Regions from separate parts of the Arthrobacter sp. JSM 101049 genome, predicted to be linked through region 2. Evidence: predicted binding sites of a transcription regulator. Region 2 holds the regulator's gene; the other holds the start of a gene.

Region 1 (21,533 bases), on a different contig from region 2:
GCGGACAGGATCCGCTGGTTCACATCGCGGGCGGTGCTGTCGGCGGTGAAGATCATGCCCTTCGTGGTGCCGTCGGGATCGGATGTCACGGACGAGTTGGCAGAGATGAAGCCGAAGAGGCTGTTGAGATTGTCGACCAGGTCCTCGGCGACCTTGCCGGCGGCCTCGTCGTCGCGTGCGACCGTAATGGTCACCGGAGACGTGGAGGCCTTGCTGACGGTGATGTCGACACCGGGCAGCAGGTCCTCGAACGTGTTGCTGGACGAAATGACTTCTTGTTCGACTCCCGTCACCCCGGACCACAGCGTGATGCTGGCATCCTGTGCAGTCTTCGCTTCGGTGAGGTTGGAGCCTGCAGTTCCAGAAATGGTGAACTTGCCACTGGTTCCGGTGTCGGCGGCTGAGAATTGTAGGCGGAAGGTGCCATCGCCTGCTGCCACCATGACAGCCTTGACGCCAGCGTCGGAATTGTTGACGGCACGGACTACGTCATCAAGTGACGTCGAATCTGCCGCGATGGAAATGACGGACCCGTCGGCCTTCGTGATGGTAAAGGATGCCTCGGTCCACTCGCTGACTTTCCCAGAGACCGACACCTGTGCTTGTGCCGTCTGGTTGACGGTGATGTCCACGGAACCAGGGGCAGCGCCGCTACCCGCGGTAGCCTTCGCGGCATCTGAGCTGCTTGTGGTGGTAAAAAGCTGCAGGGAGTCCGGTTTGGCTGCTTTCTCTGCCAGTTCGCCTAGTGCAGAGACTTTGGTATTCAGCGCCTGCAAGGCAGAAACCATCGTCTGTGCCGCAGAGACCTTGTTCTTGAGGATGTTCTGCGGAATGGCCTCGGCCTGCATCAGGGTGTTGATCAGGGCTGTGGTATCCAGACCGGATGACAATCCGTCGAGCGAGATGCCCAAGTTCTCTTCCCTTCTATGACTGCCTACGACTGCGGAAATGCTGGAGGTGTCCCGTGAACGGCGGTGGCGACCGTTATCTGGCGGGGGGCCGGGCCGGCCGCCACGCACCGTTCGCGGAACTCTTTACTTCACTACGTCAAGGTACTAACGCAGCAACTGCAGAACGCCCTGGCTCGACTGGTTCGCCTGTGCCAGCATGGAGGTGCCGGCCTGGGAGAGGATGTTCGAGCGGGTGAACTTGACCATTTCCGCGGCCATGTCGACGTCTCGGATGCGGGACTCGGCGGCGGTCAGGTTCTCGCGACCGACATTCAGTGAATTGATGGCCGACTCGAAGCGGTTCTGGACAGCACCGAGCTCAGCTCGGTTTGTCGAAACCGCAGTGATTGCCGTGTCGATGGCCGTAATAGCCAAGGCTGCGTTCGCCGCCGAATCAAACAGGAAGTTCGTTGCGTCGGGCTCGTGCGTGCTGGCATCAGCCGATGTCGCCCCGTAAGTGATATTGGTAATGGACGCCAACGATGTCTTCATGTCAGTCATCGACACGGAAATTTGCGACGATGCGCCTCCATCAGCCCCTACCTGGAAGGACATGGTGGCCCCCTTCAGCAGGTCCTTCCCGTTGAAGTTCGTCGTGTCCGCAATCCTGACCAGCTCGTCCGTCAGGCCGGTGACCTCCTTCTGAATGGCCTCACGCGACTCGGCGTTGTTGGAGTCGTTGCCGGCCTGGACGGCAAGGTCGCGCATGCGCTGCAGGATCGCGTGGACCTCGGTCAGGGCACCTTCAGCGGTCTGGATGACCGAGATGCCATCCTGGGCGTTGCGGGCAGCAACGGTGTAGCCGTTGACCTGCGAGCGCAGGCCCTCGGAGATCGCCAGGCCCGCCGCATCATCGGCGGCCCGGTTGATGCGCAGTCCGCTGGAGAGCTTCTCCAGCGACTTGGAAAGGTCGTTCTGCGTGTTCGCGAGGTTGCGTTGCGCGTTGATCGCAGAAAGGTTGGTGTTAACGGTCATACCCATGGTGAATTCCTCCGTGAAGTGGGTGTTGGTGCGGCGTTCATCCATGAACGTCGCCTTGATACGTCCTCTGTGCGAGCACAGGAACGTGGCTGGGAACGTTTCTCCGTCTCGATACGAGCATCGGTCCCGCAGTCGAATTAATTCACTCGCTGCCTAGGCTCGAACGATTTAGCGGAGGAGCTGCAGCACACCTTGGCTCGACTGGTTCGCCTGGGCCAGCATGGAGGTGCCGGCCTGGGAGAGGATGTTCGAGCGGGTGAACTTGACCATTTCTGCGGCCATGTCGACGTCTCGGATGCGGGACTCGGCGGCGGTCAGGTTCTCGCGTCCGACATTCAGGGAGTTGATGGCAGACTCGAGACGGTTCTGCGAGGCACCAAGGCCAGCACGTGCGGTCGACACGTTCTCGATCTGGGTGTCGATGGCTGTAATCGAGGCGGCAGAAGCAGTCGCAGTAGCAAACCCTGCGGCAGCCAAACCGGTGATCGCCGTCCCGATGGCGGCCACATCGGCCGACGTCAGATCGACAATGATCTGGTTGCTGGGTGCCCCACCTGCTCCTACCTGGAAGCTCAACTGCCCCGTGCCGTCTCCGGAGGTTGCTCCCTTCAGCAGGTCAATTCCGTTGAAGTTCGTGGTTTCAGAAATTCGGGTGAGTTCTGCACCCAACTGTTCCACTTCGGTCTGGATCGCAGTGCGGGAATCTGCGTTGTTGGAGTCGTTGCCGGCCTGCACGGCCAGATCGCGGACGCGCTGCAGGATCGAGTGGACCTCGGTCAGGGCGCCTTCAGCGGTCTGGATGACCGAGATGCCGTCCTGGGCATTGCGAGCTGCCACGGTGTAGCCGTTGACCTGCGAGCGCAGGCCCTCGGAGATCGCCAGGCCCGCCGCATCATCGGCGGCCCGGTTGATGCGCAGTCCGCTGGAGAGCTTCTCCAGCGACTTGGAAAGGTCGTTCTGCGTGTTCGCGAGGTTGCGTTGCGCGTTGATCGCAGAAAGGTTGGTGTTAACGGTCATACCCATGGTGAATTCCTCCGTGAAGTGGGTGTTCGTGCGAGGTCCGTCCGTGGACCTCAACCACACCTATCGGCAGGAACTTTCTGGGCGTTAGCCGAGAAGTGGAAATCTTCTACAAAGCAGCGGCAGCCGGACTGATGCGGTGAACCGCTTGGGCCGTGCGGGTAATTCCGCCGGCTGCCTGCTCGCCAAACGCGGCCAGGTAGTTCGTCCGCCGTTGCGCAGCAACGCGGGATACCGGCTCCGAGTTCTTGATCTGCTCCGAATCGGCATAGTGGGTTTGCATGCCGTCGCGCAGCAAACGCATCGCCTCGGATCGCTGCTGGGACACCGCGGAGTGGGTAATGCCCAACTCTGCTGCAACTTCCTTGACCGTCGAACCATCGAAGTAGATGCGCTGGACGATGTGCCGCATCTTCTCCGGCAGGACTTCCACGGCGGCACGCACCATTGCGGTGCGCTCGTCGGCAAGCAGCCGCTGCTCGGGTGTTTCGGTCTCGGCGACGAGGTAGTCGGCCATGACATCGTCGATGCCGACGACAGTGCGGGCGGCATCCTGCATGGCAGCGTGCACTTCGTCTTCGGCGACACCGAGGGACTGGGCGAGTTCCGCCGTCGTCGGCGTACGGCCGAGGGCTGCCGTCAGGGTCTCCTGGACGACCTTGGTTTCCTTGATGCGCTTGCGTGCACCGCGGGTCGCCCAGTCGCTGGAGCGCATGTCGTCGGCGAAAGCGCCGACGATGCGTCGGCGTGCGTAGGCGCCAAAGGGAACGCCGAGGGCAGGATCGAAGGAATCTGCTGCCGTGACCAGGGCGATCGAACCGACCGACGCCAGGTCCTCACGCGAGAGATGCGTTGCCTTCGCACACATCTCCGCAGCGAGATAACCCACTAACGGCAGATTGTCGACAACCATCTGATTGCGCACAGATCTATCCACTGACTCGCCCCATTCCAAGTAAATAGCGGCCAGCCATACTGACCGCTGGGGCGGAGCGAAATTCCCCCCCACAGGAGATATTAGTTTAACTTTGTGGAATTTGGATACCCCCAATTTTCTCCTACCCACAAAGTCTTCCTAACGGTGCTGAAAACTCGGCCGATAGACTCTTGTATGCCGGGGGGCTACATGGAAGATAGGCGTGGGGTCTACCCGACAAGCTGAGGGGATCGATGGCGCATGAGTGCCAATGAATTATCCGCGTTGCTGTGGAAAGAGCGGGAGTTGCTGGAGCTGCTCCAGTTCAAGCTCGAGGAGGAACAACTCCTCTTGGTCTCCGGGAAGAGCCGTTGGATCGGCATGGCCACCCGCGAGGTGGAAAGCGTGCTGGACAAGGTCCACGCTGCCAGCCTGGCCCGGTCCGTCGAAGCCGCTTCGGTGGCCGCAGCCTGGGGTCTAGCCGATGACGCGCCGCTGGCAGATATCGCCGCACAAGCTCCCCAGGGACCCTGGACCGACATCCTCGGAGCGCACCTGACCGCGCTGCGCGAGACCACCAGCGAGATCGCCGCACTGCGAGAGGCCAACGAGCAGTACCTGCGCGCGGCCCAGCGCTCCACGCAGGAGACACTGGCCACGCTCGACGACGAACGGCCCGGTTACGACCGCACGGGCGCCGGTACCGCTGCCCGCGATGGCGCGCGGATCATCGACACGAGTTTGTAGGGGACGGATATGAGCACCTTCAGTGGATTGAACACCGCGATGACCGGGTTGAATGCCGCGCGCATCGGCATCGAGACCACCGGCAACAACATCATCAACGTCAATACGCCGGGCTACACCCGACAGCGTGCCGAGCTGTCAGCCGTCGGGGCACTGGCCTCCACGGGATTGATCGTCACCCGCCCCAGCTTGGGCCAGGGTGTCTCCGTCAGTGGCATCGCGCGGCTGGCCGACGCACACCTGGATGCCCGGCTCAACGCGACCTCCGGCGCCGTCGGCATGGCAGATACCCGTGCTGCTGCCCTGATGGACATCGAAAACACGCTGCGCGAACCGGGCGAAAACGGCCTCTCGGCGTTGCTCGGCAAGTTCTGGAATGCCTGGGAGGGCGTGGCCAACCACCCCGGGGAGGCATCGCAAGCCACGGTGCTCATCTCCAGCGCAAAAGACGTCGCGTCCCGGCTCGCCCTCATGCACGGCGAGCTGTCCGACCAGTGGTCCACACAGCGCTCCGGGCTCAACACGATGGTCTCGGAGGTGAACTCGACTGCGGCCCAGGTTGCTGAGCTGAATGGCAATATCAGGGCGACGATGACCGCCGGAGGCAACGCCAACGAGATGCTGGACCGGCGAGCGATGCTCGTCAACCGTCTGGCCGAGCTGTCCGGTGCCACCAGTGCGACCAACGCAGACGGCACCATTGAGGTGAAACTCGGGAACCAGTCGCTCGTCGCCGGCACCAGCCACAGCGAATTGAAGGCCACCGGATCGGAGCAGCTCTCCGGGGCGACAAATGACCCGCCGCGGTTGACGTTGGACGGTAACGACGTCGACTCGGTCGGCGGACGGGTCGCTGGAGCGCTCTCCTTGCTAGCACCAGCGGATCCCGAAGGGAACGGAACGGGTGGTGCGATTGCCGAGATGGCCGCATCGTTGGACGCTGTCGCCGAGAACTTGGTGACAACCGTCAACACGGTGCACAAGGAGGGCTTCACCGTAGCTGATCAGACACAGAAGAACTTCTTCGATCCAGACCAGACGACAGCGGCCGGGCTCTCGGTGATCGTTTCTTCTGCCGCTGAGCTTGCCACGAAATCCTCTGCGGGCGCTGGGAAATTGGACGGCTCCAACGCGCTGAAACTAGCCGATCTCGCCAACGAGGATGGCGGTCCCGACAAGGTGTGGTCCGGCGTCGTCGTCTCTGCTGGTTTGGCAGCGCAAGCCGAGGCGCAGCAAGCGGTGACTGCCGCCGTCGCACATTCGGCAGCCGCCGCCCAGCAGCAGGCATCCGCCGGCGTGTCCCTCGATGAGGAGAACGTCGCACTGCTGGCCTACCAGCATGCCTACCAGGGGGCAGCGCGCGTCATGACCGCTGTCGATGAAATGCTCGATACCCTGATCAACCGCACCGGCATCGTCGGACGCTAAGGAAGGGAACGATGATCAACCGCATCACGAACGCCGGCATCAGCGCAGCCGCCACCCGCAACCTGCAGACCGCCATGCAGCGCCTGGCCACCGCGCAGACGAAGGCGTCCTCACTCGAGGCCATCTCCCGGCCCAGCGACAACCCGGCCGGCACCGCGACCTCGATGGCCGTCCGAGCCGAGGCCCGGGCCAATGAGCAGTACAGCCGCAACGTGGGAGACGCGAAGGGCTGGCTGGCCACGGCCGATTCGGCACTGTCCTCGGCGACCACGATCCTCAACCGCATCCGCGAGCTCACGGTCCGCGGCGCCAACGACGGCAGCATCAACGCCAACGGCAAGGAGGCCATCGCGATCGAGCTCGAGACGCTGCGCGACAGCCTCGCCGATGCCGCGAACACCCAGTACGCGGGACGGCTCGTGTTCGCGGGCACGGCCGATGCGTCCGCAGCCGTCACTGTGAAGCCGGACGAGACGACGGTGGAAACGGACGACGTCACCGTCACTTTCACGGCGACTGGCGGCAAAGTCGACCGGCGCACCGGACCCAACACGACTGTCCGAGTGGACACGGACGCCGCCGAGGCCTTCGGCCCGATCACGGAAGGCGGAGACGACGTGTTCTCGCTGATCACCAACATCATCAAGGACCTCCGCGGGGGAGACAACATCTCACAGCGCATCGACCAAGTGGACGCTGCCATGCAGAATGTCCGCGATGCCCAGACCTCCGTCGGTGTCCGGCACGCGACGGTGCTGGCTGCCGAGTCCACGCTGATGGACAACGCCGTAGCCTTGGAGGGTCGGCGCTCGGCGGTCGAGGACATCGACCTGGGAACCGCCATCCTGGACCTGAAAACGCAGGAGGTCGCCTACCAGGCAGCGCTGGCTGCCTCCGCGCGCATCCTCCAACCGACCCTGATGGACTTCCTCCGATGAGCACACGCCTCGCTTTCGCCGCCCCGCTCCCCGGCCTCGCCGACCTCACCGAGTTCACGCTCGAGCCCGTCGAGGACGCCGTCGGCCTCTACTCGCTGGATTCGGCCGACCGCCCGGAGATCCGCTTCTTCGTGCTCGACGCCGCCACCCACCTGCCGGACTATGCCCCGCGCTTCTCCCGCGAGCAGCTGGCACTGGTCGGCGCGGCTGCCGTGCAGAAGCCCACGGTCCTGGCCATGGTGAACACGTCCGACCGCGAGGCCACCGTGAACCTGCTGGCCCCGGTGCTCGTGAACCCGGAGACCGGCGCGTGCGCACAGGTGATCCTCGAGGGTCAGGACTGGCCGCTGCGTTCGCCCCTCGGCGCCACCGCCTGACAGGGCACTCCCCCGCTCCCCCGGGTAATCTGGGCGCATGGCCATCCTCATCGATCCCCCGTTGTGGCCCGCCCACGGCACGGAGTTCTCACATCTGGTCTCCGACATCTCGGTCGAGGAACTCCATGCCTTTGCCGCGGCCGCCGACCTGCCCGCACGTGCCTTCGACCGTGACCACTACGACGTACCTCGCAAGCGGTTTGACGACCTGGTCGCACGCGGGGCCCTGCCCGTCCCGGCCACCGAGCTGGCGCGGCGCCTCATCCGTTCCGGGGTGCGCATCCCGGCCCGGCAACGCCCCGAGCGCCTCGACGGGGTCCTCGCCGATGCGTGGGACCGCCTGCTGCCCGGCCACGCGGGGCTCGCTGCACAGCTGATCACCCGGTGGTCCGAACCGCACCGGCAGTACCACGACCGGGCCCACCTGCTGGCCGTGCTGCGCGCCCTGGACCTATTGCGGTCTCGGGGCGAGGCGGTCGGGCCCCATCCGCGGGCACCGTGGTTGGCCGCCTGGTTCCACGACGCCGTCTACGCCGGTGTCGCCGGCCAGGATGAGGAGGAATCGGCCCGCCTGGCCGAACAGCTGCTGCCGCAGGCAGGGGTCCCCGCGGACGAGGTGGCCGAGGTTGCCCGCCTGGTCCGGCTGACGGCCACCCACTGGCCGGAAGCGGACGACGCCGCCGGGCGCCTGCTGTGCGACGCGGATCTGGAGGTCCTGGCCCGTCCGCGGCCCGCCTACACCCGCTATGCCGCCGCGGTACGCCGCGAGTACTCGCACGTCCCCGCCGCGGACTTCGCCGTCGGCCGGGCCCAGGTGCTGCGCACGCTGCTGGCCACCGAACCGCTCTACGCGACAGCCACCGGAAGGGACCTCTGGGAAGTCGCCGCCCGGGAGAACCTCACAGCGGAACTGGCCGATCTCGGCTTTCCGGCACCCTGAACCGTGCCGCGCCTTAAAGCCGCCGGCGCGGCCACCTCGATGAGGTGACCGCGCCGGCGTCGTGCTGATGAAGGCTGGGAAGCCGGGGTGGCTAGAAGCCGCCCATGCCGCCCATGTCGTCGCCACCGGGCATGGCCGGAGCGGCCTTCTCCGGCTTGTCGGCGACAACTGCCTCGGTGGTGAGGAACAGGCCCGCAATGGAGGCGGCGTTCTGCAGGGCAGAGCGGGTGACCTTCACCGGGTCGTTCACGCCGGCCTGCAGCAGGTCCTCGTAGACGCCGGTGGCCGCGTTCAGGCCGTGGCCCGCGGGCAGGCCCTTGACCTTGTCGGCGACGACGCCGGGCTCGAGGCCGGCGTTGAAGGCGATCTGCTTCAGCGGTGCCTCGACGGCGACCTTGACGATGTTGGCGCCGGTGGCCTCGTCGCCTTCAAGTGCCAGCTTCGCGAAGGCCTTCTCGCCGGCCTGGATCAGGGCCACGCCGCCGCCGGCGACGATGCCCTCTTCCACAGCGGCCTTGGCGTTGCGCACGGCGTCCTCGATGCGGTGCTTGCGCTCCTTGAGCTCGACCTCCGTGGCGGCACCGGCCTTGATGACCGCAACACCGCCGGCCAGCTTGGCCAGGCGCTCCTGCAGCTTCTCGCGGTCGTAGTCGGAGTCGGAGTTCTCGATCTCGGCGCGGATCTGGGACACGCGGCCGGCGATCTCCTCGGCGTCGCCTGCACCCTCGACGATGGTGGTCTCGTCCTTGGTGACGACGACCTTGCGGGCCTGGCCCAGCTGGTCGAGCGTGGCGGCCTCGAGCGAGAGGCCGACTTCCTCGGAGATGACCTGGCCACCGGTGAGGATGGCGATGTCGGCCAGCATGGCCTTGCGGCGGTCACCGAAGCCCGGGGCCTTGACGGCGACGGACTTGAAGGTGCCCTTGAGCTTGTTGACGACCAGGGTGGCCAGGGCCTCGCCCTCGACGTCCTCGGCGATGATCAGCAACGGCTTGCCGGACTGCATGACCTTCTCCAGGACGGCGACCATGTCCTTGACGGAGGAGATCTTGGAGCTGACGATCAGGATGTACGGATCCTCGAGGACCGTTTCCTGGCGCTCGGCGTCGGAGACGAAGTAGGCCGAGAGGTAGCCCTTGTCGAAGCGCATGCCCTCGGTCAGCTCGAGGTCCAGCCCGAAGGTGTTGGACTCCTCGACGGTGATGACGCCTTCCTTGCCGACCTTGTCCAGTGCTTCGGCGATGAGCTCGCCGATCTGGGAGTCGCCAGCGGAGATCGACGCGGTGGCGGCGATCTGCTCCTTGGTCTCGATCTCCACGGCGGAGTCGAAGAGCTCGGTGGTCACGGCCTCGACGGCCTTCTCGATGCCGCGCTTGAGCGACAGCGGGTCGGCGCCGGCGGCAACGTTGCGCAGGCCTTCCTTGACGAGGGCCTGGGCCAGCACGGTGGCGGTGGTGGTGCCGTCGCCCGCGATGTCGTCGGTCTTCTTGGCGACCTCCTTGACCAGCTCGGCGCCGATCTTCTCGTACGGGTCGTCCAGCTCGATTTCCTTGGCGATGGAGACGCCGTCGTTCGTGATGGTGGGGGCGCCCCACTTCTTCTCGAGGACGACGTTGCGCCCGCGCGGGCCGAGGGTCACCTTGACGGCGTCGGCCAGGGTGTTCAGACCCCGCTCGAGGCCGCGGCGTGCTTCCTCGTCAAATGCAATCATCTTGGCCATGGTGGCTAGTGGTCCTTTCGGGACAGTCATGCGAGTTCATGAACCAGCTGAAACGCCCGCGACGGACGGGCGGGACCCTGCGTTGTCTGAACGCCGTGCCCACACCCTCGCTGCAACTGATCCGGGGTTCACCCGGTGTGTTCGACGGCGAGGCACCGTCGCGGATCCGGTCCGCGCCGCGCTTAGCAGTCTCAACACCCGAGTGCTAAGTCAATTATTGGCACTCCCTACCCGAGAGTGCAAGCCGTGGGACGGTATTCGGGAAAACTCGTGCCGTCCGGGACGGTTCCGAGTAGGCCGCGGAAGAACTCAGTAGCCCGAGCCGAGGACGACGGCGATGCGCCCGGGGATGTTCGCGGTCTGGTAGATCGTCCCGATCCCCAGGACGTCGGCGGCCTGCTGGGCAGTGGCCTTGTCGGCTTCCGACTTGTAGTAGACCACCGAGTTGTTTACGTGCTTGGTCCAGTTTCCCGCGCTGACGCTGGTGAACCCGGCACCGACGAGCTCGCTGCGGCCCGAGCCGGCCAGGCCGGAGCGGTTCGAGGCGTTGTAGACGCCGATGCTGGTGGACAGGTCCGGTTCGGCGGCTGCGGCACTGGATTCCGCGGCAGCCGAGCTGGCCGCGGCGGCGCTGGACGAAGCAGCGGCTTCGGACGCGGCGGCGGATTCCTCGGCGGCGCGCGAGGATTCGGCTGCTTCGCTTTCCGAGGCACCTGCCTCATCGGAGGCGGCAGCCCCCTCGGAGGCACCACCGGAGGGGGCCTCCGAGGCGGAGGAGGCATCGGCGTCGTCCTGGGTGGGCGAGGCCGGTGCGCTGGCCGAGCTGGAGGCCGCAGCGGTGGTGGCGACCGGCTGGCCGGTGAGCTGCGGCAGGACGAAGTAGCTGAAGAGGCCGACGACCAGGGCCAGGATGCCGAACGCCACGATCCATCCCAGCGGGGAACGGCGGGCCGCTTCCCCGGCGACGGCCTGGCGGTGGACACCCTTGCGGTTCGTGAATTCGGGGACCCTGTCGAATTCGTCGTTGGGGTACTTCGTCATCGCAGTCCTTGGTTCCTTTGGTCCGTCAGGCAGGTGGTGGCGGGGCAGCGGCCCTACGCGTCGCCGGCCAGGCGGCGGGCGCTGCGTGCGCGGTGCCTCGTCGATCGAAGTCTACGCAATCTTTTGACAAGCATCGGGTCATGCGCCAGCGCGGCGTCCGTGTCGATCAGCGCATTGAGCAGCTGGTAGTAGTTCGCCGCCGAGAGATCGAAGAGCTCGCGGATGGCCTGCTCCTTGGCCCCGGCGTACTTCCACCATTGGCGTTCGAGGGCCAGGATCCGCTGGTCGCGTTCGTCCAAGTCGCTGGATTCGTCGATGTCGAACTCCAGCTCGCCGGCCTGAACTGCCATGATGTGCCTCCTCGGCCCGTCTCCGATCCTGCATGCCCCCACCCGGGCATGGCCGGGTCGCGGGGTTCTTCCCCACCCTCCATGGTAGTGGCGAATGACAATGATGTCATTTGGCGCCCGGTGCATGCCGGCGGGCAAAATGGCCCCATGGAGAATGATGCGCAGGCCACCTGGCCGATGGCCCCGGACTGGGCCCGGGCGCTGGAGCCGGTCCTGCCCCGGCTGCAAGCTGTGGAGGCCGAACTGGACCGGCGACGCGCGGACGGGGAGCTGGTCCTGCCGGCCGCCGAACATGTGCTGCGGGCCTTCCACCGGCCGATGTCCGAGGTGCGCGTCCTCATCCTCGGCCAGGACCCGTATCCGACCCCGGGGCACTCGATCGGGCTGGCCTTCGCCGTCGACGCCGCCGTGCGGCCCCTGCCACGGAGCCTGGCCAACATGTTCGCCGAATACGTGGCCGATACCGGCTACCCCTTCCCCGCCAGCGGGGATCTGGCCCCGTGGGCCGATCAGGGCGTGCTGCTGCTGAACCCGGTGCTCACGGTGGGCGCCGGGGACACCGGATCGCACGGCAAGCTCGGCTGGCAGGAGATCACGACCGCCGCGCTCACGGCCCTGGCCGGCCGGGGCACTCCGTTGGTCTCGATCCTCTGGGGCCGGCACGCCCAGCGATTCGAACCCCTGCTGGGCACGACGCCGGTGATCACCAGCCCGCACCCCTCTCCCCTGTCGGCCCGGCGCGGGTTCTTCGGCTCGCGGCCCTTCACGCGCGCCAACGAGCTGCTCGAGGCCCAGGGTGGCGAGCCGGTGGATTGGCGTTTGCCGGCGGCGGAAGCCGCGCCGTCCGTGGGCGCCGCCGGAGCCGTACGGCCGCCGGGCGGGCCTGCTCCGGAGGGGCCGGGGGACGCACCGCTGCCCGGGTTGTAGGGGCGCCTTTGGGGCGCTTGGTGGGCCCACGGTCCGTAACCACCCGGTAGATGTCCGGGAAACCGCCCGTTGGCGATGCTTCGGAGGGCGATAACCCGGATAGCCAGCCAGCTGCAGCCCGCGCGGAGCGCGCTGTGGGGTTAGCGGCGGCGGATGCGCCGGCGTTCGTGGGTGATCCAGCCCTTGGTGAACGGGCGGGCGACGGTGTCGCCGAGCACGACGCCGCCGGCGATGGCCAGGATGATCGTGAAGGCGTTGAACATCTGGATCAGGCCGACCGACACCTGGCCGGCATCGATCGTGATCCCGTACATCGCCCGGAAGATCATCAGACCGGGCAGCAGGAACGTCACCGCGGGAACGGCGACCACCAGCTGCGGGGCCCCCATCTTCATGGCCACCCAGCGGCCGAACCCGCCGACCACCACCGCGGCCACCGCGGGGGTCAACCGCTCCCCCACGCCGAGCTGCTCGGCGAGCAGATAGGCCAGGTACCCGGCCAGCGCGACGCCCGCGGTGGGCAGCACCAGCGAATGCGAGGTCTGCTCGAACACGCCCACGCAGATCACGGCCACGACGACGAGGAACACCAGGAACGGCTTCGGGTAGTCGATCTGCGCCACATTGGCCACGTCCAGCCGCGGCATGCCCATCATCGCCCCGGCGACCAGGGCCGCCGTGATCCCGGCAATGATCGCCCCGTAGATCAGCAAGGACGAGAAGAAACGGCCAGCGGCGGTGACCGGGAAGCCGTTGATGGCATCCTGCACCGCCGAGACGAATCTCGACGAGGGCAGCAGCAGCATGATCCCGCCGGCGACAACCACCGCCGGGGAGATCGGGGCGTGGACCGCCCACAAGAGCATCGCGATCGCCGTCGTCACCGCGGAGCCGAGCCCGATAGTGAAGAACTCGGGGACCCGCCACGCGCCGACGACGTTCATGATCTTGGTGATCAGGGCGAAGGAGAGGAACCCCAGCAGGGCACCGAGCCAGTTGCCGCCGATGAAGACGACGAAGGCAGCGGTGAACCCGCCGCCGCCGGCCGTGGCCATCCAGCGCGGGAACGGCTTGGGCTGGCGGAGGATCTCGTGCAGCCGGTCCGCCGCCTGGGTCCGCGTGACCCCACCGGCGACGATCTCGGAGACCAGCCGGTGCAGTCGGGCCAGGCCACGGTAGTTCCCGGTCCAGGATCGCACGACGCGCAGCAGCGAGACCGGGTTCTGGTCCTGTGGCGCGTAGTTGATATGGATGGACTGGTTGGTGATCTCCACGTCGACGTTGCGCAGCCCCAGTGAGGCGGTGACCGCGATGACGCTGGTCTCCGCCTGCAGGGCACCGGCGCCGAAGCGGAACATGGACTCGGCCAGGTCCAGGGCGAACTCGAGGGTTTGCCGGGCGTTGGCGTCGTACTCGGCGGGCTGCTGGATGGTCGGGTTGGCGTACGGGCTGCCCACCAGCCGGTCCACGATCGAGAACGCCTGGGTTGGTGGCGACTCGGTCTGCATGATCTTGGAGAACATGCGCCGGGCCGCCGGGTTGGCCTTGCTGGCTGCACGCGCGACGGTCGGCAGCGGGCTCGCCGGACGCGTCGGCGTCGGGGGAACGACCGTTTGCGCCGCGGTCTGCGGGCTGGTGCGGGCCTCCGGAGGCAGGACGTTGGAGACGCGTGCCACCGCCGGGTCGATCGGCACGGTGCTGGTCGTCGGCGGGGCAGCAGGGGTTGGCTTGGGCCGGCGGGCTGCGGGGATCTTCCAGGCGTTCGGCTTGCGGGCGGTGCCGGTGCGGGGTGCTGCGGGACCGTCGAAGCCCGAGGATGCCGCCGGGCGGCTGGAGGGCCGGCCCGGGCGGACGGGCCAGCCCGGACGCGTCTTGCGGCCCTGGCCCTTGGGGCGGGCGGGCGAGGCACCGGCCGCCTTGGCGGCCACGTCGGCCGCTGCGCTGTCGGCTGGCTTTCCGGTGCCGGCCTGGCGGCCGGACGCTGCGTCGGCAGTGCTGCCAGAGTCGGTGGTGGCGGTCTTCTTCCCGGGCACGACGACGGGCGCCTCGGCGGTGCGCGGGGTGACCCCGTCCCAGTCCGGTTCGGTCTTGGAGCGGTCGTCCGGGGAGCCGGGCAGGTCCACGCTGCCGCTGGGCAGCACGTGGTCGGTGCGGGGACGCGACTCGTCGACCTCGACTGCCTCGGGCGTGTAGGCCAGGGCGCCAGTGGGTTCGGTCTTGACCCAGTCGTCGTGGAAGCCCGGGGCGACATCGGCCTCGGCGGAGGCACCGCCGTCGTCCCCGGTGGTCCGGGAACCGGCCAGGCCGAGGCGTCCGAGCAGGCCGACCGGCTGCTTGATTTCCGACGTCGGGATGCGCGGCATCGATCCGACGGGCGGGTTCGGGTCCTCCGGGCGCGTGGTGGTTTCGGAGGGCTCCGGCTTGTCACGGTCGGACACGAAGTCTCCTGTTCTGACGGGGTTTCTGCAGCCAACTCTACAGCCGCGACACGGTCCGGCAGGGGGCGCCGGGGGCAGGTGTGTCCAACGTCAATCGGGGTGGGAATACCGGGTGCCCCGAACGGGTTATTGTATGCGAATGCATCTAAACCAAACAGGAGGCCCCATGGCACAGCTTGAGATCGGCGTCGAGACCTTCGGCGACCGCACCGAGGACGAACACGGCAACCTGCTCCCCCATGCCCAGGTCATCCGCGACGTCGTCGAGGAGGCCGTGAGCGCCGACCAGGCAGGCCTGGACTTCTTCGGCGTCGGCGAACATCACCGCGACGACTACGCCGTCACCGCCCCCGAGGTCGTGCTGGCGGCCATCGCCGCACGGACCGAGCACATCCGGCTCGGTTCGGCCGTCACCGTGCTCAGCTCGGACGACCCCATCCGGGTCTTCGAGCGCTTCGCCACCCTGGACGCACTGTCCAACGGGCGGGCCGAGACGATCCTGGGCCGCGGCTCCTTCATCGAGTCGTTCCCGCTGTTCGGCTTCGACCTGGCCGACTACGAGGTCCTCTTCGAGGAGAAACTCGCCCTGTTCGCGAAGCTGCTCAAGGAGGAACCGGTCACCTGGAGCGGGCGCACGCGCAAACCGCTGAGCGGGACACGCGTCTACCCGCCCACGGCCAACGGCCTGACCGCTTGGGTGGGCGTGGGCGGCAGCCCCGAATCGGTGGTCCGCGCCGCCCGGCACGGCCTGCCGCTGTTCCTGGCGATCATCGGCGGGAACCCGCTGGCGTTCGAGCCGCTGACCCGGCTCTACCACCGCTCGCTCGAGGAGTTCGGCCAGGCCCCGCAGAAGATCGGCGCGCACCTGCACGGCCTCGTCGCGGACACCGACGAGGAGGCCGCCGAGATCCTCTGGCCGCACTACAAGCGGACCATGGACCGGCTCGGGGCCGAGCGCGGGTGGCCGCCTGCCAGCCGGATCCGCTTCAACGCCTCCGCCGGGGAGAACGGCAACCTGCTGCTCGGCTCCCCCGAAACCGTGGCCCGCAAGATGGCCACGATCACCACAACGCTGGGCCTGTCCCGCGTCGACATCAAGTACAGCGCCGGGACGCTCCCCCACGGACCCATGCAACGCAGCATCGAGCTGCTCGGCGAGAAGGTCAAGCCGATGGTGTTGGACATGCTCGAGGGCTGAACCGGTGCCGGAAGGCGAAACCTCCCATTGACTGCACACCGACGCCGAAACCTACGTAGCGGAGAGTTCCTCGATCGCATACGAGGAGGTAATCGGTTCGTCACTTCCGGCAACATCGATTTCTACGCGGACCCTGCCGTTGCGTTCCTCGATCACGGTCGCGTCGTAGGTTCGTGCCCCCAACGGAACCCTGACCACGGACCCGCGGATGAAACGGCCGGTCTTTGCGCTCGAGGGCTGAAGATAGGAACGCGGCACCTGGCTCTCGGACACGACCCCTCCGGCATTCTTTACTTTTCGATGAGAAGTCATGGTTCCCCTCCTACCAAGGATCGCTTCCGGTCAAGTCCTTTAAGTATGCGCCGATCGAGCTTCTTCACCTACCCCGGCTGACCCGGATAACGGGGAGCGTACGAGACCTGAAGCTCGCCGGCAAGGGAGACGCCAAGCCGGGCGAAGTCATTGCAAATGCACGTTTGCCGCGCCAGCTGGGCAGAGCCCCCGATCCCATGGAGTCACCATAGGTGCGGCGTCAACGACACCGAAAGGAGGAAGCGTGAGCCTGTGGAAAACGAGCGATCCCCCCGGCTTCCGACAGCGAAAAACCCCCGATGGATGCCGAGGGTTTTTCGTGTGGTGGATCTTACTGGACTCGAACCAGCGACCTTTCGCGTGTGAGGCGAACGCTCTAACCAACTGAGCTAAAGATCCGGGTGGTCCGCCGAGAAGGCGTACCTAGAAAGGGTACCGGAGCCCCCGCCGGGCACCAAATTCACGCGGGCCGAGTTCACCCGCCCTCCCCCACCATGTACGACGGCGGTGCCTCCCGGGTGCCCGCCGTCCCCTGCCGGGGTGGGAGGGGCACCGAGGGAGGCACCGCCGTCGTGCTGTGGCTTTTCCTGCAGCTACTTTTCCTGCGGTCCTACTTCAGGTACTTCGCCGAGGCGTAGCCAGTCTTGCCCTTGTAGGTCACCTTCGACCAGCCCTTGGACGTCGAGGTCACGGTGACCTTGGCGTTCCTCGGGATGACCAGCACGCGCTTCTTGGAGGTCGAGGCTCCCGCGCGCAGGCTGAGGTTCGCCGTCGTCTTCTTGGTGGTCTTCTTGGTGGTCTTCTTGGCCGGCGCCTTGGCCGCGGCCTTCTTCACCACGGGCTTCTTCGCTGCGGCCTTCGCCGCGGGCACGTTCTTCAGGTACGACGCCGAGACGTAGCCGGTCTTGCCCTTGTAGCTGACCTTCGACCAGCCCCTGGACGTCGAGGCGACGGAGACCTTGGCGTTCTTCGGGATCACCAGCAGGCGCGCCGTCGAGGTCGAGGCGCCCTTGCGCAGGCTCAGGTTCGCGGTGGTTTGCCGGGTGACGGACTTCGCCGGGGCCTTCGCGGGCGCCTTGACGACGGGCTTGGGCTTGGCGGCCGGCTTGGGGGCAGGCTTCGTGGCCGGCTTGGCGGGGGCCTTGGCCGGGGCCGTCAGGTAGGACGACGCGACGTAGCCGGTCTTGCCCTTGTAGGTGACCTTCGACCAGCCCTTGGACGCAGACGTCTCGGCGACCTTGGCACCCTTCGGCAGGACCAGTACCACCGCGTGGGTCGTCCCGGCCCCCTTGCGCAGGTTCACGTTGGACTTGACCTGCTTGGACACCGACTTCGCCGGAGCAGCCGGCTTCGCGGCCGGCTTCGGGGCCGGCTTGGGGGCCGGGTTGGCCGGGGTCTTCGCCGGCGCCTTCACCGGCGGCGTGGCCGGCCGGGTCCGGGTGAGGTAGCTGGCGGAGATGAACCCGGTCTTCGAGCCGTACGTGACGCGCATCCAGCCGCTGGCGGTGCCGGTGACCTTCACCCGGCCGCCCTGGGGCACCGTGCCCAGCACGGCGTACCCGGTGGAGGGACCCTGGCGGAAGTTCACGTTGGCGGTGGCGTAGTAGTAGAGGTTCGCGGCGACGGGCTTCACGTCGATGGACTGCGGGTTGGCGGCCACCCGGGTCGGCGAGATGGCGCCGTGCACGGCCCAGCCGTTGGTGCCGGACGCCTGCACCTTCACGTAGCCGTTGGCGTAGGCGCCGGGCACCGAGGTCATCGGCGTGCCCTTGCGGACCACCTTGACCAGCTTGGACGACGAGGACGCCGAGGCCCGCAGGTTCAGGTCGCTCGCGGCCCAGTAGCTGCAGCTCTTGGGCAGGGTGAAGTTGTAGACGGTGGTGGCGTGCCGCTTCATGTCGACGCCGTAGCGCTTCAACCAGGCCATCGGATCGATGGTCGGGCCCTTCATCCAGCCGGCGGAGCCCCAGACCTCGAAGTGCAGGTGCGGGGCGGTCGAAGCCCCGGAGCTGCCCACGTCGGCGATCCGCTGGCCGGCCTCGACGCTCTGGCCCGTCCGGACGTACTTCGCCGCGTTGTACATGTGGATGTAAGCGGTGTAGTAGGTCTTGCCGCCGAGGACGTGGCGCACGACGATGTAGCCGGCGGAGCCGCCCCGCGTGCCATTGTGCGTTGCGGTCACCACACCGTTGGCCACCGCGTAGATCGGGCTGCCGTTGTCGGCCGGGAGGTCCTGGCCCAGGTGCATCGTGGTGCCGTTGCGCACCGGGATGCAACGCGGGCCCTGGGTCGAGGAGAACCGATAGGTATTGGGCTTCAGCGGCGACACCACGGCGTCCTTAGCCGGTGCCGCGTAGGCCGGCCCGGCGCCGATGGCGCCGGCAACTAGGGCGACTGCGGACATGGTGGACCACAGCAGCTTTTTCGTCTTGTTCATTTTTCGCGCTCGACATTCACAAGTAGGGATAACGGTGTACTGCCCTTGATGTGGATGGAATGGGCAGCGGAAAACGCCGCTTCCCCCCTGCTTGCCGGCAGATGGCCGCAAGCGGCGCCGGACCACCCAGTTCCGGCGCACTTTTGATGATAAAGCAGGATCGGTGATCGCGGTATGGCCCGGATCTCGTTCTGCCCGACGGGCCCACGCACCACCTAGCGGCCCGCCACGCCGGTGATCCAGGCGCTTCGTGTGGCAACAGCGGAGCGGAACGTGGAACCGCTGATGGTGCGCACCGCGCCGGTCGCGGTCGTCGCGGTGGCCGACTTGATCGTCAGGTCGCTGTTCCGGGAGACCTTCACGCGGGTGACCTTGCCGGTGCCGAAGGCCCTGGCCATGTGCGCCTGGGACGCCGTGCTGGTCCAGGACCGGTTGGGGTTGCCGCTGGAGGGCAGCAGCGACCAGTGGTCATCGCGCGACTGCAGGTAGGCATGGTTGCTGCCCCAGACGGTGGCCGAGCTGCGGGTCTTGCCGCCGGTGGAGGAGGAGTAGACGGCGTCGATCAGCGACCCCGAGTAGAGCAGGACCGCCCCGGAGGTAGGCGTGCGGTTGGCGCTGCGGCGGTTCGTCGCGTCGACGGCGGCCTTCCAGCGCTTGCCGTAGTACGCGTTGGATCCCTCGTTCTCCTTGTTCCAGGCGGTGAATTTCTGGGAGGCGACCTCGTCGTAGACGTTGCAGTCGCAGCCCTTCTTCAGCGTGGACATGTTCCTCATGGCGTAGGTGCGTCCGGCCACGGCCTGCGCCTGCAGGGCGGCCGGCTGCCAGGAAGAGGGCATCTCGGCGAGCCCGTAGAGGTACTCGTCGTTCAGCCGCACGACGTTGACGAGGTTGAGCCTGCCGTTCAGGACGCCGACCTCGAGCTTGCCGTGCCGGTAGTTCACCGTGCCGGAGCCGTCATTGGCCTTCGGGACCGCCACCGTGGTGGGCTGCGAACCCGAACGCCAGAAGCGGGTGTTCTGCCAGACCACGGTCAGCTTCCCGCGCGGGGTGTAGGTCTTGGACCCCACCTTCGCGCTCACCTTGCCGGACTTCACCGCCAGCGCGACCTTGCCGGTCGTGGTGGCCAGCGCCTTCGTCCCGTCGAGGAGACGCAGCGAGCCGTTGGCTGCATCAATGGACGACGTCGATGCCGCCAGGATCTGCACGCGGATGTCCGATGCTGCCCGGGAGCTCGTGTAGGCCATCGTCGCCGGGGCGTAGTAGTGGTTCAGGATCTGCTTTGCACTCCGCCCGGCCTTGGCCTGGCCTTGGGCGCCGTACTGGCTCATGCCCACGCCGTGGCCCCATCCGGCACCGGAGACCGCGAAGGATGAGGGAACCCTGGTCGACGACGGCTTGGCCGCCGTCTTGAGGTAGGACGTTGCCACCCAGCCGGTCGTGGTGCCGTACTTGACCTGCGTCCAGCTTCCGGATCGTGCAGTCGAGCCGGTCTTCGTGACCGTGTCGCCTGCCGGGATCGTCGCGAGCACCGCGCCCGACGGCGCGCTTTTGCGCAGGTTGAGGTTCACCGTGGTGGCGAAGTTGGTGGCCGACGGCTTCGCGGGAGCAGGTTTCGGCTTCGCAACCGGCTTGGGCTTGGGCTTCGCGACCGGCTTCGGCTTCGGCTTCGCAACCGGCTTCGGCTTGGGCTTCGCGACCGGCTTGGGGACGTTCTTGAGGTACTTCGAGGACACCCACCCGGTCTTGCCGGTCGCAGCGACCTTCGACCAGGTGCCCTTCGTGGAGCTGACTGAGACCTTGGTCCCCTTTTTGAGGACCTTGACGACCCGGTATTTCGAGGAGGCACCGCTGCGCAGGTTCAGGGTCGCCGTCGTCATCTTGGCCACGGGCTTCTTCGCAGCAGGCTTCTTGGCCGGGGCCTTGGCGGCCGGCTTCTTCGCCGGGGCCTTCTTCTTGGCCGGGGCCGGCTTGGCCAGGTACTTCGACGACACCCAGCCGGTCTTCTTGCCGGCCGCAACCCGGGACCAACTGCCCTTAGTCGAGGAGACGCTGACCTTGGTCCCCTTCTTCAGGGTCGTGACCACGCGGTAGGACGTGGACGCCCCGGTGCGCATGTTGAGGTTCGCCGTCGTCTGCTTGGTCGTTGCCGCAGTCGCGGGGATCGCGGCGGGCCCCACCACCAGGCCGGCCACGAGGGTGGTCGCCAGTGCCATGGCGGCAAGCAGGCGCCGCGCATCGGTTTTCATCAACGGTGTCTCCATTCAAGGGGCCACCGTTTTGCGGGGCCGTTTACGTGGTCCGTTCGGCGTGTTGCCGCGGGCCTGCGGATCAGCACGTATATGCTTCGCGCGCGTGTCCGCCTGCTACTGTCGGCCACCGACGGGCAGCGGTAAGGCGTATCGCGAATTGATGGATGAGCAGGACGGGGAGGCTACGGAAGCCGTATCCCGCTCCAAGGGCGTGCGGTAGAGTCCGGGCCATGGATGTCGACCACACCCACGAGCTGCCGCGCACCAGCGCACCCGCCGCGCGTGCCCTGGCCACTGCCGGGATCACCTCGCTCGAGGAATTGTCCCGGCATCCGTGGAGCGAGATCGCCGAGCTACACGGCGTGGGGCCGAAGGCGCTGCGGATCTGGCAGGCTGCGCTAGACGAACTCGGGATCGGTCCGGCACGGTGATGCACTCCCCTCGGCAGGTCCGGCAATGATCCTCACCGTGGGAACGACGTGGTGGCAGATGCTCATCTGCCTGGCGGTCGCCCTGGTCCTCTCCACGGCGATCGGCTTCGAACGCCAGCTCAAGGCCAAGTCC
Region 2 (9,324 bases):
CTGCGGCGGGTCCGAATCGTGGGAGAATGATGTTTTGCGGTCCATCCGCATCCACGTTCGTCATTCCATCCGTCCCAGAGCGAGGTCACCCACGTGTCACCCATGGCCCGCACCGCACCGGTGCCTGCCGCAACCGATCCGGCGATCATCAGGAACTTCTGCATCATCGCCCACATCGACCACGGGAAATCCACCCTGGCCGACCGGATGCTGCAATCCACGGGGATCGTCTCCCAGCGTGAGATGAAGGCACAGTACCTGGACCGCATGGACATCGAGCGCGAACGCGGGATCACCATCAAGTCCCAGGCAGTGCGCATGCCCTGGGAACTCGACGGCACCGCGTATGCGCTGAACATGATCGACACCCCCGGCCACGTGGACTTCACCTACGAGGTCTCCCGTTCGCTGGCGGCCTGCGAGGGGGCGATTCTGCTGGTCGACGCCGCGCAGGGCATCGAGGCGCAGACCCTGGCCAACCTCTATCTGGCCATGGAAAACGACCTGACGATCATCCCGGTCCTGAACAAGATCGACCTGCCGGCCGCGCAGCCGGAGAAGTACGCGGCCGAACTGGCCGGCCTGATCGGCGGGGAACCCGAGGACGTGCTGAAGGTCTCCGGCAAGACCGGCGAGGGGGTCGAGGCCCTGCTGGACAAGATCGTCCGTGACCTGCCGGCACCGGTCGGCGATGCGAATGCACCGGCCCGCGCGATGATCTTCGACTCCGTCTATGACACCTACCGCGGCGTCGTCACCTACGTCCGGGTCGTCGACGGGCAGCTCACCCCGCGGGAGAAGCTGCAGATGATGTCCACGCGGACCACCCATGAACTGCTGGAGATCGGGGTCTCCTCACCGGAACCCACCCCGACCCGCGGCCTGGGCGTCGGGGAGGTGGGCTACCTGATCACCGGGGTCAAGGACGTCCGCCAGTCCAAGGTCGGCGACACGGTCACGAGCTTCACCAAGCCTGCTGCGGAATCCCTCGGTGGCTACGAGGACCCCAAGCCGATGGTGTTCTCCGGTCTGTACCCCATCGACGGATCGGACTACCCGGTCCTGCGGGACGCCCTCGACAAGCTCCTGCTCAACGACGCTGCGTTGACGTTCGAGCCCGAGACCTCAGTGGCCCTGGGCTTTGGCTTCCGCGTCGGGTTCCTGGGGCTGCTGCACCTGGAGATCACCCGGGAGCGCCTGGAAAGCGAGTTCAACCTCGATCTCATCTCGACCGCCCCCAACGTGGTCTACGAGGTGATGACCGAGGACAAGTCCATGATCACGGTGACCAACCCCAGCGAATTCCCCTCCGGCAAGATCCTCGAAGTGCATGAGCCAATGGTCGCCGGGACGATCCTGACACCGAACGAGTTCGTCGGTGCGGTCATGGAGCTGTGCCAGTCCCGGCGGGGGCAGATGCGCGGCATGGACTACCTCTCCGAGGACCGCGTCGAACTGCGGTACTGGCTGCCGCTGGCCGAGATCGTCTTCGACTTCTTCGACATCCTCAAGTCCAAGACCCGGGGATACGCGTCCCTCGACTGGAAGGCCGACGGCGAACAGGTCGCCGACCTCGTCAAGGTCGACATCCTGCTCCAGGGCGAACAGGTTGACGCCTTCAGCGCCATCACCCACAAGGACAAGGCCTACTCCTACGGGGTCATGATGACCTCCAAGCTGCGCGAGCTCATCCCGCGCCAGCAATTCGAGGTGCCCATCCAGGCGGCCATCGGGTCGCGCATCATCGCCCGCGAGTCCATCCGGGCCATCCGCAAGGATGTGCTGGCCAAATGCTACGGCGGCGACATCTCGCGCAAGCGCAAGCTGCTCGAAAAGCAGAAGGAGGGCAAGAAGCGCATGAAGATGGTCGGCCGGGTCGAGGTCCCACAGGAGGCGTTCATCGCCGCCCTATCATCAGACGGCTCCAAGGACAAGGCCAAGAAGTAGCATCCATGCCGTCAGCACTTCCCCTGGGCGATCCGGCACCCGCCGACGGCCTGCTGCCCCCGGCAACGGCCGACGGCGCGTCGGACCGCGACTTCTGCGTCTACGTCCACATCCCGTTCTGCGCCGTGCGCTGCGGCTACTGCGACTTCAACACGTATACAGCCCATGAGCTGGGATCTGGCTCGAGCCAGGACACCTATGCGGCCGCGGCCTCGGCCGAACTGGAGTTCGGCGCGGGCGTCCTGCGGTCGAGCGGCCTGCCCGACCGGGAGGTCTCGACGGTCTTCTTCGGCGGGGGAACGCCCACGCTGCTCCCCGCCGGCGACCTGGCAGCGGTCCTGCACACGATCCGGACGACCTGGGGCCTGCTCGATGGAGCCGAGGTCACCACCGAGGCCAACCCCGAATCGGTGACCCAGGCGTCCCTGGCCACACTCGCCGAGGCAGGATTCACACGCGTGTCCTTCGGCATGCAGTCCGCGGTGCCGCACGTGCTGAAGACCCTGGACCGCACCCACCGGCCCTCGCGCGTCGGCCAGGCCGTCCAGTGGGCACGCGATGCCGGACTGGATGTCAGCGTCGACCTGATCTATGGAACGCCCGGCGAATCAGTGGACGACTGGCGCACCTCGTTGGAAACGGCGCTCTCCTACGAGCCCGACCACATCTCGGCCTACGCGCTGATCATCGAGGAGGGGACCCGTCTGGCGGCACGCATCCGCCGTGGCGAGGTGCCGGACATCGACGACGACGACCATGCGGACAAGTACCTCCTGGCGGAGGAGATGCTCACGGCCGCCGGGTTCTCCTGGTACGAGGTCAGCAACTGGAGCCGCAGCGAAGCCACCCGGTGCCGGCACAACGTGGCCTATTGGAAAGGCGCCGACTGGTGGGGCGCCGGTCCCGGGGCGCATTCGCATGTCGGCGGGCTGCGTTGGTGGAACGTCAAGCACCCGGCGGCTTACCAGCAGCGGATCGACGGCGGCATCTCGCCGGCGGCCGGCCGCGAGACACCCGACGAGCAGGCACGGCTGCTTGAACGCACCATGTTGCTCACCCGCATCGTCGACGGGCTGCCGACCGGCGAGTTGCCCGCAACGGGGCGCCAAGCGGTGGCCGGGCTCATTGCCGACGGGTTGGTCGACGGCGCCGCTGCGGTCCGTGGAACGATCGTCCCGACCTTGCGGGGGCGCCTGCTCGCCGACACCATCGTGCGCCGGCTCCTCGGCTTCTGATACCGACCGACAAGACAGTGCGGCCCCGGGGATCCGTGTCCCCGGGGCCGCACTGCACACGACGTGCCGCGCGGAACGGAGCTAGCCGATCAGGCGCAGGTTCACCGGATAGCGGTACGGGCGGCCCTTGTTGACCTCGATGCCCGCCACCACCCCGCTGACCGTCACATACACCCAGATGGCCACGGCGACGATGGCGAACACGCCGCCGACGACTGGAATCAGCATCAGCAGATTGGACAGCAGGGCCAGGACGGTCAACGGCAACGTGAAGTTCAGCGCTTCCTTGGACTCCTGTGCGGTGAAGGGGCCCCGGTCGCGGTAGACGAGGTAGATGATGCCGGAGGGAATGCACCCCAGAATCCCACCAAAGTGGGCAATGGTCGCCCACTGCCGGTCCTCCGACGGTGTCAACGGCAGGGGAGCCGACGATGAGCCCTCGAAGCGGCCGGCGTCCGCCGGGCCGTCCTTGGGGTGTCCATCAATTCCGTTCATGACTCCGACGTTCCTCCCGTCCCATGTGTAGTGGCCACCAGTTTATCGCCCCGATGCGACTTGGCGCGACGGATGGCAGGCTGCGGCGCGGCGGGCCCGGTGTGCCGGCACCGTCAGTGGCGTCCGGTGGTGAGGAAATCGATGACCTCTTCGACTCGTCCCAGCAGGCTCGGCTCCAGGTCGGCGTAGCTGGTGACCTTTCCCAGCAATTGCCGCCAGCCCCGGGCGACATCGGCGTGTGTTGCGTGCGGCCATCCCAGTCCCCGAAGGATCCCGGTCTTCCAGTCGGTGCCGCGGGGGACCACCGGCCAGGCGGCAATGCCGAGGACCTGGGGGCGGATGGATTGCCAGACGTCGACGTAGGGGTGCCCGACGATCAGTACGTTCCCGCGGGCACCGGGAACCCGCATGGCCTCGGCGGCAATGCGTTCCTCCTTGCTCCCGGACACCAGGTGGTCGACCAGGATCCCGAGTTTGCGGCCAGGGCCGGGGGAGAAATCCGCCACGGCGCCGGCGAGGTCGTCGACCCCGTGCAGGGGTTCGACGACGATGCCCTCCACGCGCAGGTCGTGGCCCCACACCTTTTCGACGAGTTCGGCGTCGTGCTTGCCCTCGACCCAGATGCGGCTGGCCAGGGCAGTGCGTGCCTTCAGCTTCTCGACCCGGACCGATCCGGAGGCCGTGCGGGTTGCGGAGGCCGAGGCCGCTGCCTGGGGTTCGGTGACCTCCACGGGCTCGCCTTCGAGCAGGAACCCGAAGCCGGTGGGGAAGGAACGGGTCTTGCCCCGGCGGTCCTCCAGGACCACCAGGCGCATCCCGCCCGAGCGTTCGATCCTGACCACTTCACCGACCCATCCGGACTGGACGTCTTCCAGGAGCAGGCCCAATGCGGCCGGTACGCGGCGCAGCTCGCGGCGCTTCGGCGCCGACAGGTCCTGGGCGCCCCACTGGTGGATATCCATTCCTGACAAGGCCTTTCGGTGGTGGTGGCGGCCGAGGCGTCGGTCCGCGGCGCCATGGGCGCGCGGCCACCATGCTAACAACAGCGGAATCGTATTAGACTTAGCACTTAGGCGTGTCGAGTGCTAAGCGATGCCGCCTGCCACGTCCGTCCGCCACGAGACCCAGGAGGATCGAATGTCCGTGCCACGACGCCTCGAGGTCCTGCGGGCCATCGTGGAGGACTACGTCCACTCCCGCGAGCCCGTCGGATCCAAGGCCCTGGTCGAGCGACACCAACTCGGCGTGTCGGCGGCCACCATCCGCAACGACATGGCGGCCCTGGAAGAGGAGGGGCTGATCACCGCGCCCCATACCTCGGCCGGGCGGATCCCCACCGAACACGGTTACCGGTACTTCGTGGACCAGATCGACGCGGTTCGCCCGCTCTCGCACGCCGAACGCCGTGCCATCCAGCAGATGCTCGAGGGGACCGACGACCTCGACGAGGTCCTTGACCGCACTGTGCGCCTGCTGGCGCAGTTGACCAACCAGGTCGCTGTCCTCCAGGTCCCGCAGTTCAGCGACGCCACCGTGCGCCACATCGAACTGGTCGGGCTCGGCGCCGGTCAGGTGCTGACGGTCCTGATCACCAACACCGGCAAGGTCGACCAGCGGGTGGTCGTGGTCCCCCCGGAGACCAGCGACGAATCGCTGGCGAGCCTGAAGTCGGCCTTCCTGGCCGCGGCCTCCGGGCAACGCCTGCAGGCCCTCGGCGAGGTGGCCGGCGCGGCGTGCGAACACCTGCCGCAGTCCCTGCGGGCGCCCGGGAGGATCCTGGCCAGGGCGCTGGGGTCGCTGGGCGACAACTCGATGATCGACCGCATCATCATGGCCGGAACCGCCAACCTCGCCCGGTCCACCGGGGACTTCCCCCTGACGATCACCCCGGTGCTCGAGGCCCTCGAGGAACAAGTGGTCCTGCTGCGGCTGTTCTCCGAGATGGAACAGGACGCCCGGGGCATCGCCGTGCAGATCGGCCGGGAGAACCTCTACGGCGGCCTCGCGGAGACCTCGGTGGTCGCCACCGGCTACGGGCCGGGCTCCTCGGCCAAGGTCGGCGTCCTGGGCCCCACCCGCATGGACTATCCCACCAGCATGGCGGCCGTCCGCGCGGTCGCCCGATACCTCTCGCGCATCCTGGCCGGTTGACGGTCCGGGAACGCGGGGAACCAGCATGTACAGAATGTCGGAAAGGACACAGCACACACTGTGAGCAGCCATTACGAAACCCTCGGCGTCGCGCGCGACGCCTCCGCCGAGGAAATCAAGAAGGCCTACCGGAAGCTGGCCCGCAAACTCCACCCGGACGTGAACCCGGGCCAGGACGTTGCGGACCAGTTCAAGGCGGTCACCCACGCCTACGAGGTGCTCTCCGACCCGCAGAAGCGCCAGGTCTATGACGCGACCGGCAACGAGAACGGCACCGCCGGCGGCGGTGGAGGCGCCGGCGGTTTCGGCGGCTTCGGCGACATCTTCGAGCAGTTCTTCGGCGGCGGCCAGGCCCAGGGCCCGGCCTCGCGCACGCAGCGCGGGCGCGACGCCCTGGTAACGGCGACGATCGAACTCAAGGACGCCGTCCAGGGCACGGTCTACACGCTCGACATCGAAACCGCCGTGACCTGCACGGTCTGCAACGGCAGCTGCTGCCAGCCCGGCACCTCCCCGGAGACCTGCACGATCTGCCACGGCCAGGGCCAGGTGCAGCGCCCGGTCCGTTCCTTCCTGGGCCAGATGATGACGGTCGAGACCTGCAGCGCCTGCCGCGGCTTCGGCACCATCCTGCCCAGCCCGTGCAACGAGTGCATGGGCCAGGGACGCGTCCGCGAACGCGTGAGCAAGCAGCTGAAGATCCCTGCAGGTGTTGCCACCGGCACGCGCATCCACCTGGCCAGCCAGGGCGAGGCCGGCCCCGGCGGTGGCCCGTCCGGGGACCTCTACGTGGAGATCAACGTCAAGCGCCATCCGGTGTTCGAACGGGAGGGCAACGACCTGCACGCGACGCTGCGCATCCCGATGACCGCCGCCGCCTTGGGCACGGAGATGAAGCTCGACACCTTCGATGGCGAGCAGGAGATCCGCATCGAGCCGGGAACCCAGTCGATGGACACCGTCAAGCTGGCCCAACTCGGCGTGCCGCGTCTTCGCGGTGGCGTCCGGGGTGAGCTGGTGGTCCACCTGCAGGTCGAGACCCCGACGAAGCTCGACGACGAGCAGCGCGAGCTGCTGGAGCGCCTGGCCGGGCTGCGCGACGAGGAATTCGCCGAGGGACGCCTGGCCGAACGCGGCGGGGTCTTCTCCCGGCTGCGGGACAAGCTGGGCAACCGCGGCTGATGAGCAACCAGTGAGCAACCAGGCCTTCCTGCTCGACGACGGGCTGCCCGCCGGCACGGCTCCTGGCGACGTCGTCGTCCTGGACGGCGCGGAGGGACACCACGCCGTCACCGTCAAGCGGGTCCGGACCGGGGAGGCAATCGACCTGTTGGACGGCCGCGGGACCCGGGCCGGGTGCACGGTCCAGTCCACCGGGAAGGCCTGCCTGACAGCCCGCGTGGACCGGATCACGCACGATCCAGCCCCTGCCCTCCGCCTGGTCCTGGTCCAGGCCCTGGCCAAGGGGGACCGCGACCTGCAGGCGGTGGAGGCCGCCGTCGAACTCGGCGTTGACGAGGTCATCCCTTGGCAGGCGGACCGCTCCGTGGTCCGCTGGCCGGAGGCGAAAGCGGAGAAGGGCCGCGCGAAATGGGCGGCCACCGTCAGGGCGGCCGTGAAGCAGTCCCGCCGCACCCGGCTGCCCGAGGTCCACGGGGTGCTCACGACGGGTCAGTTGGCCGCCCGGCTCGACCGCGCCGCCGGCGAGGGCGCCCGGCAGCTGCCCCTCATCCTGCACGAACAGGCCACCGAGCCGCTCTCCGCCGTCGTCCGCGACTTCCTGCACGACGGCGGATCGGGTGCCGGTACCGCCGGCCAGGACGCCGGGGTGCCGGCGATCCTGCTCATCGTCGGACCGGAGGGCGGCATCGCCGACCCGGAGGTCGAGCGCCTGGCCGCAGCCGGGGCGCGGACGGCGCTGCTTGGACACCATGTGCTCAGGGCCTCGACGGCCGGCCCCGCAGCACTGGTGCTGGCCCGGCATCTGGCCGGCTTGCTGGACGCATAGGTCAGGACGCATAGGTCAGGACGCGCCGGACCGGAGGCACAGCGGGGCTCCGGGGAACAGGACCCCGGTAGCCGGCACCGGAGCACGGGGAGGCGGCGGGCGCAGGCGGCTCGGCGGTGCTAGCGGACCGTGAACTTCTTGGTGTCCTGGCTCAGGCGCTTGCCGTCGTCGGCGGCCTGCCCCCAGACCGCCAGGGTGTAGGTCCCCGCCTCCAGGACCGGGGTGACCTCGAATTCGTTGTCGGCCAGCGACCCGCCTCCCAGCGCCAGGCTGCCCCCGGCGACGCGGGTCCCCTTCCCGTCCTCCTGGCGCTTGAGGACCCAATGGGTGCCGCCGGGGAACGCACCGGAAATGCCGTGCAGCCGGACCTTGCCGGCACTATGGACCGTGCCCTGCTGCGGGTCGATGATCCAGATCGGCGCCCGCAACGAGGCGTCGCGCTGGATCGGGCCGGTGAGCTTCACGTGGCCGAACGCGTTGTATCCCGAGTGGCCGTCGACCAGGAGGTCGACGCTGGCCGGAGGATTCTGGCTGAGCAGCCCCGCGGCGGACGCGGCGGCGGTGGCCGTGTAGACCAGTTGCTGGATCGCCCGCTGGGCCAGGCCCTCGTCGAGGTCCCGGGAGAAGGCGTCGGCGGAGATGTCCAGGGTGATGACGTTGTCCGCGCTGATGGAGGTGCCGATGCGCGAGGGCTTGGACCAGACGTTGAAGTAGTCCGGATCCTCCGGCTGCTGCTCGGTGAGGTATTTGATCGCCGTCGTGACCGGATCACCCTGGTCCTCCGCCTCGACATACTCGCGGTAGAGGTAGACGGTCGAATCGCGCTCGCCCAGCCAGTAGATGGGGGACAGGCGCGGGGCGCTCAGCGACTCCAACGGTGCCGTGCTGCCCTGGCTGGACACCACGGGCGGGGCGCTGCTCGAGGCCGGCATGCTCGTCATCGACCCGTCGGGGGCACCGCTGCAGGCAGCGAGCATCCCCAGCGAGACCACCGAGGCCAACATGGCCACGCGCACCTGGGTGCGGCGGCCGGTGCGGACGATGCTCACGGGGATCCTTCAACTGGACAGCGGTGGTGGGGCAGGCCTGCGGGCAGGGGGTGCCTCGGCCGACCATTAACCTTGGCACACGCCGGGGGAGCCGGGCACCCGACAGGGGCCAAAAGCAGCGACTGTTGCAGGACTGATATTTACAGCGGGAGGAGTAACGGCGCAGCCGAACGCGCTTCCCGTAGGATGGAGGGGCGCCTTCGGGTCCCCTCCGGACCGGCACACGGCGCCATCGACACGTCAACGGGAGGACGACCCAGCAGGATGACCGACGAGAACAGCAACTCACCGGAGGCCAACGGCGCCACGGTGATCACGTTTTCCAGCACCGAGCAGATGGTCGGGGCACTGGGCGCCAACGACGAGGTGCTGCGGATCCTGCAGGGCATCTACCCGGGCGCCGAGCTCCACGTGCGGGGCAACGAGCTGCGCATCACCG

The links. Region 2 encodes HrcA, which represses chaperone genes, less so after heat shock. Its sites were predicted from a motif close to TTNGCACTCGNNNNNNNCGAGTGCNAA; they were not measured.
Region 1: the regulator HrcA is predicted to act here: its motif matches at 10,200-10,226, upstream of groL (chaperonin GroEL).

What each region holds. Positions count from the first base shown of each region.
Region 1 is NZ_JBGFFC010000002.1:855,754-877,286, forward strand. Features, by position in the region: gene fliD (flagellar filament capping protein FliD) at 1-911, opposite strand, end outside; gene AB8M85_RS09235 (flagellin) at 1,056-1,931, opposite strand; gene AB8M85_RS09240 (flagellin) at 2,100-2,954, opposite strand; gene AB8M85_RS09245 (sigma-70 family RNA polymerase sigma factor) at 3,061-3,876, opposite strand; gene AB8M85_RS09250 (flagellar protein FlgN) at 4,129-4,614, shown strand; gene flgK (flagellar hook-associated protein FlgK) at 4,624-6,042, shown strand; gene flgL (flagellar hook-associated protein FlgL) at 6,054-6,980, shown strand; gene AB8M85_RS09265 (flagellar assembly protein FliW) at 6,977-7,357, shown strand; gene AB8M85_RS09270 (DUF4031 domain-containing protein) at 7,395-8,297, shown strand; gene groL (chaperonin GroEL) at 8,389-10,017, opposite strand; gene AB8M85_RS09280 (LytR C-terminal domain-containing protein) at 10,327-11,058, opposite strand; gene AB8M85_RS09285 (DUF3263 domain-containing protein) at 11,112-11,408, opposite strand; gene AB8M85_RS09290 (uracil-DNA glycosylase) at 11,556-12,335, shown strand; gene AB8M85_RS09295 (threonine/serine exporter family protein) at 12,476-14,773, opposite strand; gene AB8M85_RS09300 (LLM class flavin-dependent oxidoreductase) at 14,940-15,971, shown strand; gene AB8M85_RS09305 (hypothetical protein) at 16,023-16,283, opposite strand; tRNA gene AB8M85_RS09310 (tRNA-Val) at 16,606-16,682, opposite strand; gene AB8M85_RS09315 (SH3 domain-containing protein) at 16,894-18,720, opposite strand; gene AB8M85_RS09320 (SpoIID/LytB domain-containing protein) at 18,936-20,966, opposite strand; gene AB8M85_RS09325 (hypothetical protein) at 21,200-21,400, shown strand; gene AB8M85_RS09330 (MgtC/SapB family protein) at 21,426-21,533, shown strand, end outside.
Region 2 is NZ_JBGFFC010000004.1:152,415-161,738, forward strand. Features, by position in the region: gene lepA (translation elongation factor 4) at 94-1,947, shown strand; gene hemW (radical SAM family heme chaperone HemW) at 1,953-3,182, shown strand; gene AB8M85_RS12845 (DUF4870 domain-containing protein) at 3,264-3,677, opposite strand; gene AB8M85_RS12850 (DUF3097 family protein) at 3,791-4,639, opposite strand; gene hrcA (heat-inducible transcriptional repressor HrcA) at 4,815-5,828, shown strand; gene dnaJ (molecular chaperone DnaJ) at 5,889-7,010, shown strand; gene AB8M85_RS12865 (16S rRNA (uracil(1498)-N(3))-methyltransferase) at 7,021-7,836, shown strand; gene AB8M85_RS12870 (GerMN domain-containing protein) at 7,956-8,885, opposite strand; gene AB8M85_RS12875 (PhoH family protein) at 9,150-9,324, shown strand, end outside.